Regions from separate parts of the Caballeronia sp. LZ032 genome, predicted to be linked through region 1. Evidence: riboswitches for the same ligand, from Rfam matches in the RefSeq annotation. Region 1 holds a riboswitch; the other holds the start of a gene.
What was found. A riboswitch is a leader RNA that binds a small molecule or an ion and turns the genes downstream of it on or off. The one in region 1 is predicted to bind thiamine pyrophosphate.

Region 1 (4,183 bases):
TTCTCCGGAATGAGCTGCGAAGCCGCATTGCCCGAAGGAAGCGTCGTGATCAGCCAGTCCGCGTTGTTGACCAGATCGAACGAAGCCGACGTATAGACCGGCGTCTTCGAACCCGGCAGCGTCGCGATCAGCTGATACGTGCCGCCCGACACGTAGATCGAATCCTGCTTCGTCGCGGGCACGGCGTTCTTGTAGGACACGCCGGCCATCGTCGGGCTCACGTTCGCGATGCTCGCGCCCGGCGCGATCAGATACAGGTCCAGGTTTGGCGCGTTCGTCGATGCGTTGAAGGCCCGCACCCGCGCGCTGCCCGAAAGCAGACCCTTGTCGAAGGGATCGTCGATCACCGCGATCGACGGCAGGAAGCCCGCGTCCGGCAGCGCGATCACCGTGTATTCGTGACCCTTCGCCGCGTTGTTGATGCTGGTGTCGGTGGCGAGCTGCGTCGTCGTGTTGATGGCCGCGTACGAGAAGTTGTGCTGGCCCGTGTCGATGTTGGCGAAATTGGTCGCCGTCGGATAAGCCAGGTTCGACTGGAGGATCTTGCCGTTGTCGTAGAAGTCGACGTTCGGCCCGCCAGGGAGCGCGTGAACGAAATGGACCTGGGGCTGCGTGACGCCGATCTCCTTGCCCAGATCGTCCGAACTGCCGCCGCAAGCGGACAGCACGGAGGCAACGGCGGCGAGCGCGGCTGCGGTGCGGATGAGCTTCATGTTTCCACCTTCCTTGTTGTATTCGACCACCTCGTTACGCGGACCGGTACGCGCGAACGTCCAGATGTCTACCCCTTCCCGCTCGCGGACCGACCTTCTGTTTTCCTTCCTTGCCGGTTTCGGCGGCGCAATTCAGGCCACGCATTCCGGTGCCTGCACTGAGCAATGCCCATGCCCCGCGCCGGTGCGCGCCCGCCGCGCGGGTGCCGCAAAGCCTTGCGCAGCAAGGCTTTGGAATTTGTTAGAGGAATTGTTCGGGAGAGCAGGCGAGAAACGGACGTGCAGCCGCCGCTGCCATGCGCAGAACATCGCGAAGTGGAGGTTTTTACAAAAAGTAAGCGCTCAGAGCAGCCCGCGCCGGCGATGATCGAACCAGAAAGACAGCCCGACCGACAGCAGGATCACGACCGTCGCAATGACGGTCCAGCGCGTGACGATCTCGCCCAGCAGCACCGCGCCGAGCAGCACGGCGACCACCGGATTCACGTACAGGCAACTCGTTGCGACGATCGTGCTGGTATGGCGGATCAGAAAGTTGTACGCGACATATGCGGCCATCGAACCGATCAGCATCAGGTACAGGAACGACACGCCCGCGCCGAGGCTGACATGCGTCAGCCGCTCACCGGCGGCGAATGCGATGCCCGTCGCAATAAGCCCGCCCAGTCCGATCTGCAGCGCCGTGGACATCAGCAGATCGGACGGCTGCGGCAGGCGGCCCGCCAGATGCGCGCCGCCTGCCCAGAAGATCGCGGCGCACAGGATGGCGAGCGTGCCGACCGTCGAACTGGGCGACGGATCGCCGTGGTTCAGCAACACGATGCCGATCAAGCCGAGCGCCACCGCGAACCATTCGCCGCGCGCGACGCCCCGGCCCGACAGCGCGGTGAAGATGGTCGCGAAGAGCGGCACGGTGGCGACCATCACGGCGGCAGTGCCGGTGCCGACGGTGCCCATGCCGTAGGCCATCATTCCGCTCGACAGCCCTTCAAGCAAGGTGCCGACAAGCGCCGCATTGCGTACTTCGCGCGCGCTCGGCCACACGGCCTTGCGATGCACCGCGAGCGCGAACAGCCCGATGCCCGCGCACAGGTTGCGCAGGCCGCCGAGCAAGAGCGGCGGAAACGATTCGAGCGCGAGATGAATGCCGAGATACGTCGAGCCCCAGACGAGGTAGACGACGGCCAGCGCGAGCGCTACCTGCCCCTTGAAGGAACGCGGCGCACGAAACGGAAAACGATCGGGAAAACTGAATGGCAGGCGCGGCGGCGGAAGCGCGGACATGCATTACTCCGCGACGGCTGCGCGCCGGATCGATGAGACACAAACCGGCGAAAGCGCAGCAGCAAAAACCAGACTCAACGGCATGGCAGAACGAGGAAATGCGGGATAAACGGAGTACGCGGGAAGGGTCGCACGATGAGCCGCAAGCGCTCCGGGAAAACCCGGAATTTGCGGCGCCCGCCATTATGCAGTAAGCGCCCTGCCCATTCGAAGGATTTCGCCGATGGTTGCCAAGACGCCACGCCGCGGTGTAATGTCACGGCTGCTAACGCGGGGGTCCTGCGTTGCGCATCGCGGTTTGGCCGGCCTGACATGACCGAACCGCTTCGTGCGGCGTGGGTGAGAAATACCCTTTGAACCTGATCTGGATAATGCCAGCGCAGGGAAGCGTTCGGGCTCCATGGCCTGCCGCATCCGGCCACCTCTTCCGAGCCCGTACCTTTCCATCTCGTTCCTCCTGTTTAGCTCCTGAGTCAGTTCGGGCGGCGTCATCGCTCGTGCTGAAAAATATCGTCCCTATTGCTTCGCATGGGACGGAAGCAAGCGCCCACGCGCTCACTTCTGTCGCAAGGAGAAACAGCACATGAATGCCAATCCCAAGTTCCTGTCCGAAAACGCCGTCGTCGACGCCGCCGCCATCGCGCCGCTGCCGAACTCGCGCAAGGTCTACGTCACCGGTTCGACGCCCGACATCCGCGTGCCGATGCGCGAAATCACCCAGTCCGACACCCCCGACGGCTTCGGCGGCGAGAAGAATCCGCCCGTCTACGTGTACGACACGTCCGGCCCCTACACGGACCCGGAAGCGAAGATCGACATCCGTTCGGGATTGCCCGCGCTGCGCGGCGCATGGATCGAACAGCGCGGCGACACCGAAGAACTCGCCGGCCTCTCCAGCGACTTCGGCCGCGAGCGCGCCGCCGATGACAAGACCGCCGAACTGCGTTTCCCCGGCCTGCATCGCAAGCCGCGCCGCGCGCTCGCCGGCAAGAACGTATCGCAGATGCACTACGCGCGCGCCGGCATCATCACGCCGGAGATGGAATACATCGCGATCCGCGAAAACCAGCGGCGCGCCGAATACCTCGAAAGCCTGAAGCAGAGCGGCCCGAACGGCGAGAAGCTCGCCGCCATGATGGGCCGCCAGCATCCGGGCCAGGCTTTCGGTGCAGCGGCGTTCGGCAAGGACGCGCTGAAGGCGATCACGCCCGAGTTCGTGCGCGACGAAGTGGCCCGCGGGCGCGCCATCATCCCGGCGAACATCAATCACCCGGAAAGCGAGCCGATGATCATCGGCCGCAACTTCCTCGTGAAGATCAACGCGAACATCGGCAATTCGGCGGTGACGTCGTCGATCGGCGAAGAAGTCGACAAGATGACCTGGGCGATCCGCTGGGGCGGCGACACGGTGATGGACCTTTCCACCGGCAAGCACATTCACGAAACGCGCGAGTGGATCATCCGCAATTCGCCGGTGCCGATCGGCACGGTGCCCATCTACCAGGCGCTCGAAAAGGTCAACGGCAAGGCCGAGGACCTGACCTGGGAAATCTTCCGCGACACGCTCATCGAGCAGGCGGAACAGGGCGTCGACTATTTCACGATCCACGCCGGCGTGCGCCTGCAATACGTGCCGCTGACCGCCAACCGGATGACGGGCATCGTGTCGCGCGGCGGCTCGATCATGGCGAAATGGTGTCTCGCGCATCATCGCGAGAGCTTCATCTACGAGCACTTCGAAGACATCTGCGAAATCATGAAGCAGTACGACGTCTCGTTCTCGCTCGGCGACGGCCTGCGTCCCGGCTCGATCTACGACGCCAACGACGAAGCCCAGCTCGGCGAACTGAAGACGCTCGGCGAGCTCACGCAGGTGGCGTGGAAGCACGACGTGCAGGTGATGATCGAAGGTCCGGGCCACGTGCCGATGCAGCTCATCAAGGAGAACATGGATCTCCAGCTGCAATGGTGTGACGAGGCGCCGTTCTACACGCTCGGGCCGCTGACGACCGACATTGCGCCGGGCTACGACCACATCACGTCGGGCATCGGCGCGGCGATGATCGGCTGGTTCGGCACGGCGATGCTGTGCTATGTCACGCCGAAGGAGCACTTGGGCCTGCCGAACAAGGACGACGTCAAGGAAGGCATCATCACCTACAAGCTCGCGGCGCACGCGGCCGATC
Region 2 (4,183 bases), 1.9 Mb from region 1:
AGCGCAGGCGCTGTTGACTACTGCGCCAGATAGCAAAGAAAAAACCGCACCAGCAATCCCTCACCGATGTGGTCCTCGCGACCCACCCGAAACCGAAAACCGCCTCAAGCTTCCGCCATCGTCCTCTCGATCTCGATCTTGTAGTCATGGAACATCGCGACCGACTCACGATGCGCGACGCTCAGAATCGCCGCCTTCGGCAGCTTCTCCAGCACCGTGTTGTAGATATGCAGTTCGTTCTCCGCGTCGAGCGCGCTGGTCGCTTCATCGAGGAACAGGAAATCCGGCTTGTGCAGCAGCACGCGCGCCGCGGCCAGACGTTGCTGCTCGCCCGGCGACAGACTCCGCGCCCAATGCGCACTTTCCTCCAGCCGATCCACATACGACCCGAGATTGCAGAGACGCAGCGCCTCGCGGGTTTCTTCGTCGCTGAACGTGCCGCCCGGCGACGGATACGCGAGCGCCGCACGCAGCGTGCCGATCGGCAGATAGCTCACTTGCGGGATGAACATCATCTTCGCGTCGACGGGAGCGTCGATGGTGCCGTCGCCGAACGGCCACAGTCCCGCGAGCGCCCGCATCAGGGTGCTCTTGCCCGAGCCCGACGGTCCGACCACCAGCCAGCGCGAGCCCGGCTCCACCGACACGTTCGCCACCCGCGACAGCGGCGTGCCGTTCGGCAGCGCGAGCGTCAGGCCCTGGGTCGTGAGCGACGGCGTGCTCGTGTAGTGCAGGTTGATGCCGCCGCGCGCGGTCGCCGGCGAGTTTTCCTCGCGGATGTGGGTGGAGCGCATCACGCGCTTGAATTCACGCAGACGATTCACCGTGGCGCGCCATTCGACCAAGGTCGAATAACTGTTGATGAACCAGGAAAACGAGTCGCTGACCGTGCCGAACGCCGATGAAATCTGCATCAGCACGCCAAACGAGAACGCGCCCGCGAAGTAGCGCGGCGCCGCGACCATGATCGGAAAGATGATGGCGATCTGGCCATAGAAGCTCAGCACGAAGGTCATGCGCTTCGTGTACTTCATGATCAGCCACCAGTTGTCGCGAATGCGCTGGAAAATGGACTTGGCGGTCGCCGTTTCGGTCGTGATGCCGTCGTAGAAGGCAATCTGTTCGGCGTTCTCGCGCACGCGGATCAGCCCGAAGCGGAAGTCCGCTTCCACCTTCTGCTGCTGGTAGTTGATCGATACCAGCGGATGCCCGACCTTCTGGATGATCAGCGAGCCCAGGATCGCGTACAGCGCGGCGGCCCAGACCATGTAGCCCGGAATCGTGATCGGCGTGCCGCCGAGCGAGAAGGTCAGCGCGCCCGCGATGGTCCACAGGATCGTGATGAACGTGACCAGCGTGACGAGCGTCGAGAGCAGATCGAGCGAGAGCGAAAGCGTCGTGGTCGCGAAGGATTGCAGGTCGTCGCTGATACGCTGGTCGGGGTTGTCGGCGAGCCGGTCGCGTTCAATGCGATAGAACGCCTTGTCGCCGAACCATTGTTCGAGATACTTGTTCGTCAGCCATTGGCGCCAGCGGAACGCCAGCATCTGCCGCAGATACCGTCCATAGACCGCGAGCAGGATGTAAGCGAATGCCAGGCCGGTGAAGATCAGCAGCAGGTGCGGGAAATCCTTGACGTTCTTGTTCTGCAGCGCGTTGTAGAAGTCCGCGTTCCAGCTGTTGAGCCGGACGTTGATCCACACGACCGTCATGTTGATCGCGATGATCGCCACGAGCAGGCCCCACGCGAAGCCGCGTTCCTCGGAAACCCAGTAGGGCTTGATGAGGCTCCACGCCGAGACTTCGTCGGCCTTTTGCTGAGTATTTTCGGTGCGTGTGTCGATCATGAGCTTCCTGCCGATGCGCCCTTCGGGCGGCGGATTGTTGCGTGGTCGCGCGACGGACGTGCTGCGCGGTGCGGCCGGCTGCGGCCTGCGGTGGTGTTCAGGGCAGCCAGTTTCGGGCCTGCAAATTGTTCCGAACTTGCCTTAACGCTCACTTAATTTCGCGCGCTCGCCGGCTGAACCGTGTTCGCGGCATTGTGCCAGAGTGCCGCCGCACAGGAAAAAAGCAGGGCGCAATCCCGGTTTGCAGCGCCTTTGCCTTTCATGTTCTAATGACCTTCGACGAAACAGGGGTGCTTTGCATGCATCGACGGCCGGAACCGGCCCTCACGCAGCGAGGCTGAGAGAGACCCTTTGCACCCGATCCGGGTAATACCGGCGAGGGAAGTTTCCGGAGAACGCGCGCCACCCGCGCCATTCCTCCAGTTTCTTCCGCACCTTGTTCTTTCCGTCCGGCGCGCGTCCGCAGCCGGGCCGGTCTCTCCGCCCATGTCGTCCTTGTGATGTGCCGCAGCGCCTGCACGGACGGATCGGGCCAATTCTGCCTTCCTCCTTTCTGACGCAGCGTGAGGCATGAGCCTCGTGCGCACGCTTTATGTGCCCGCGCCGGCCGATAGGAGACATCGAATTGAACAGCATCCATCAGACCGCCGACCCCCAGGCGGATTTCGCCGTGATCGGCGGCGGGCTCGTCGGCCGGCTCGTGGCCTGGCAGCTGGCAGGCGCGGGGCATCGAGTGAGTCTTTTCGAGCGCGGCGACGCGCTCGGCTCGCAGTCAGCCGCCTGGGTTGCCGCCGCGATGCTGGCGCCGCTCGCCGAAGCCGCCAGCGCGGAACCGCTTGTGGTCGGGCTCGGCGCGGCATCGCTCGAACGCTGGCCGGGGCTCATCGCGCAATTGCCCGAGCCGGTCTTTTTCCAGCGCAACGGCACGCTTGTCGTCTGGCATGGCGCGGATCGCGCCGAGGCGCCCTTGCTCGAACGCCGGCTGCGCGCCAATTCTCCGGCCGGCCTGCTCGATGGCGGCTTCGTCAAGCTCGCCGGCGCCCAGGTCGCGCAGGCGGAACCGGCGCTCGGCACGCGTTTCGCGCAAGGCTGGCTGCTGCCGAACGAAGGACAGCTCGACAACCGCCAGGCGCTCGCCGCATTGGCCGCGGGACTCGCCGCGCGCGGCGTGCGCACGCACTGGAACACGACGGTCGAGGCGATGCCCGACGCGCGCTGGATCATCGATTGCCGCGGCCTCGGCGGCAAGCCCGCCTGGCCTGCGCTGCGCGGAATTCGCGGCGAGGTGGCGCGAGTGCACGCGCCGGGCATCGGGCTGTCGCGGCCGGTGCGGCTGCTGCATCCGCGCTATCCGCTTTATATCGCGCCGAAGCAGGACGATCTCTACGTGATCGGCGCGACGGAAATCGAAGGCGAGGACATGTCGCCGGTGAGCGTGCGGTCCGCGCTCGAACTGCTGAGCGCCGCGTTCGCCGTGCATCCGGGTTTCGGCGAGGCGCGCATCCTCGAGCTCAACGCCCACTGCCGGCCGACCTTGCCGGATCACCGGCCCGCCATCGTCTGGGACGGGGCACGGACGGTGCGCGTGAACGGGCTGTATCGGCATGGCTTTATGATTGCGCCCGAAGTCGCGGACGCCGCGTGCCGGCTGGCGGAAGCGCTCATCGCCGGCAATGTAGCCAGCCACGCGAGCTTCGATGAACATCGCCGCGCCGCCCGCTGGCCGGAACTGCTGCATGGCGCGGCCGACACTGTTGCGACACCGGCGCCGGCGCTGTCGCACTAGACAAGAGACAAAGCCATGAACATCCACATCAATCAGCGCGCCTTCGAGCTGCCCGACGCCGCCACCGTCAACGAGGCGCTCGCCGCCTTCGGCGCGAAACCGCCGTTCGCCGTCGCGCTCAACGGCCAGTTCGTCGCGCGCGGCGAGCACGCCATCCGTACGCTTTCCGCCGGCGACCGGCTCGACGTCGTGTCGCCCGTCGCGGGCGGCTAGGTCGCATGACGCATTCCGAAGAATCGAAGGATCCCATCATGACCACACAGACCGCCGACGTGCTCACGCTCTACGGCCAGTCGTTCCCGAGCCGGCTCTTGCTCGGCACGTCGCGTTATCCGTCGCTGCAATCGCTGTCGGACGCCATCGACGCCGCGCGTCCCGGCATGGTGACGGTTGCGCTGCGGCGCCAGTCCGAGACTGGCGAGGCCGGCTTCTTCGACGTGCTCAAGCGTCACGGCGTCGCGCTGCTGCCGAACACGGCGGGCTGCCAGAGCGTCGACGAGGTGCTGACCACGGCCTGCATGGCCCGCGAAGTGTTCGAGACGCCCTGGAT

Region 2: linked by a shared signal. The riboswitch ahead of QCE69_RS13380 (FAD-dependent oxidoreductase) and the one ahead of thiC (phosphomethylpyrimidine synthase ThiC) in region 1 are both predicted to bind thiamine pyrophosphate.

Annotation. Positions count from the first base shown of each region.
Region 1 is NZ_JARUXP010000001.1:951,584-955,766, reverse strand. It holds gene QCE69_RS04415 (DUF4397 domain-containing protein) at 1-713, opposite strand, end outside; gene QCE69_RS04410 (EamA family transporter) at 1,056-1,997, opposite strand; TPP riboswitch at 2,260-2,401, shown strand; gene thiC (phosphomethylpyrimidine synthase ThiC) at 2,581-4,183, shown strand, end outside.
Region 2 is NZ_JARUXP010000001.1:2,856,477-2,860,659, reverse strand. It holds gene QCE69_RS13385 (ABC transporter ATP-binding protein/permease) at 105-1,847, opposite strand; TPP riboswitch at 2,124-2,248, shown strand; gene QCE69_RS13380 (FAD-dependent oxidoreductase) at 2,473-3,633, shown strand; gene thiS (sulfur carrier protein ThiS) at 3,649-3,846, shown strand; gene QCE69_RS13370 (thiazole synthase) at 3,885-4,183, shown strand, end outside.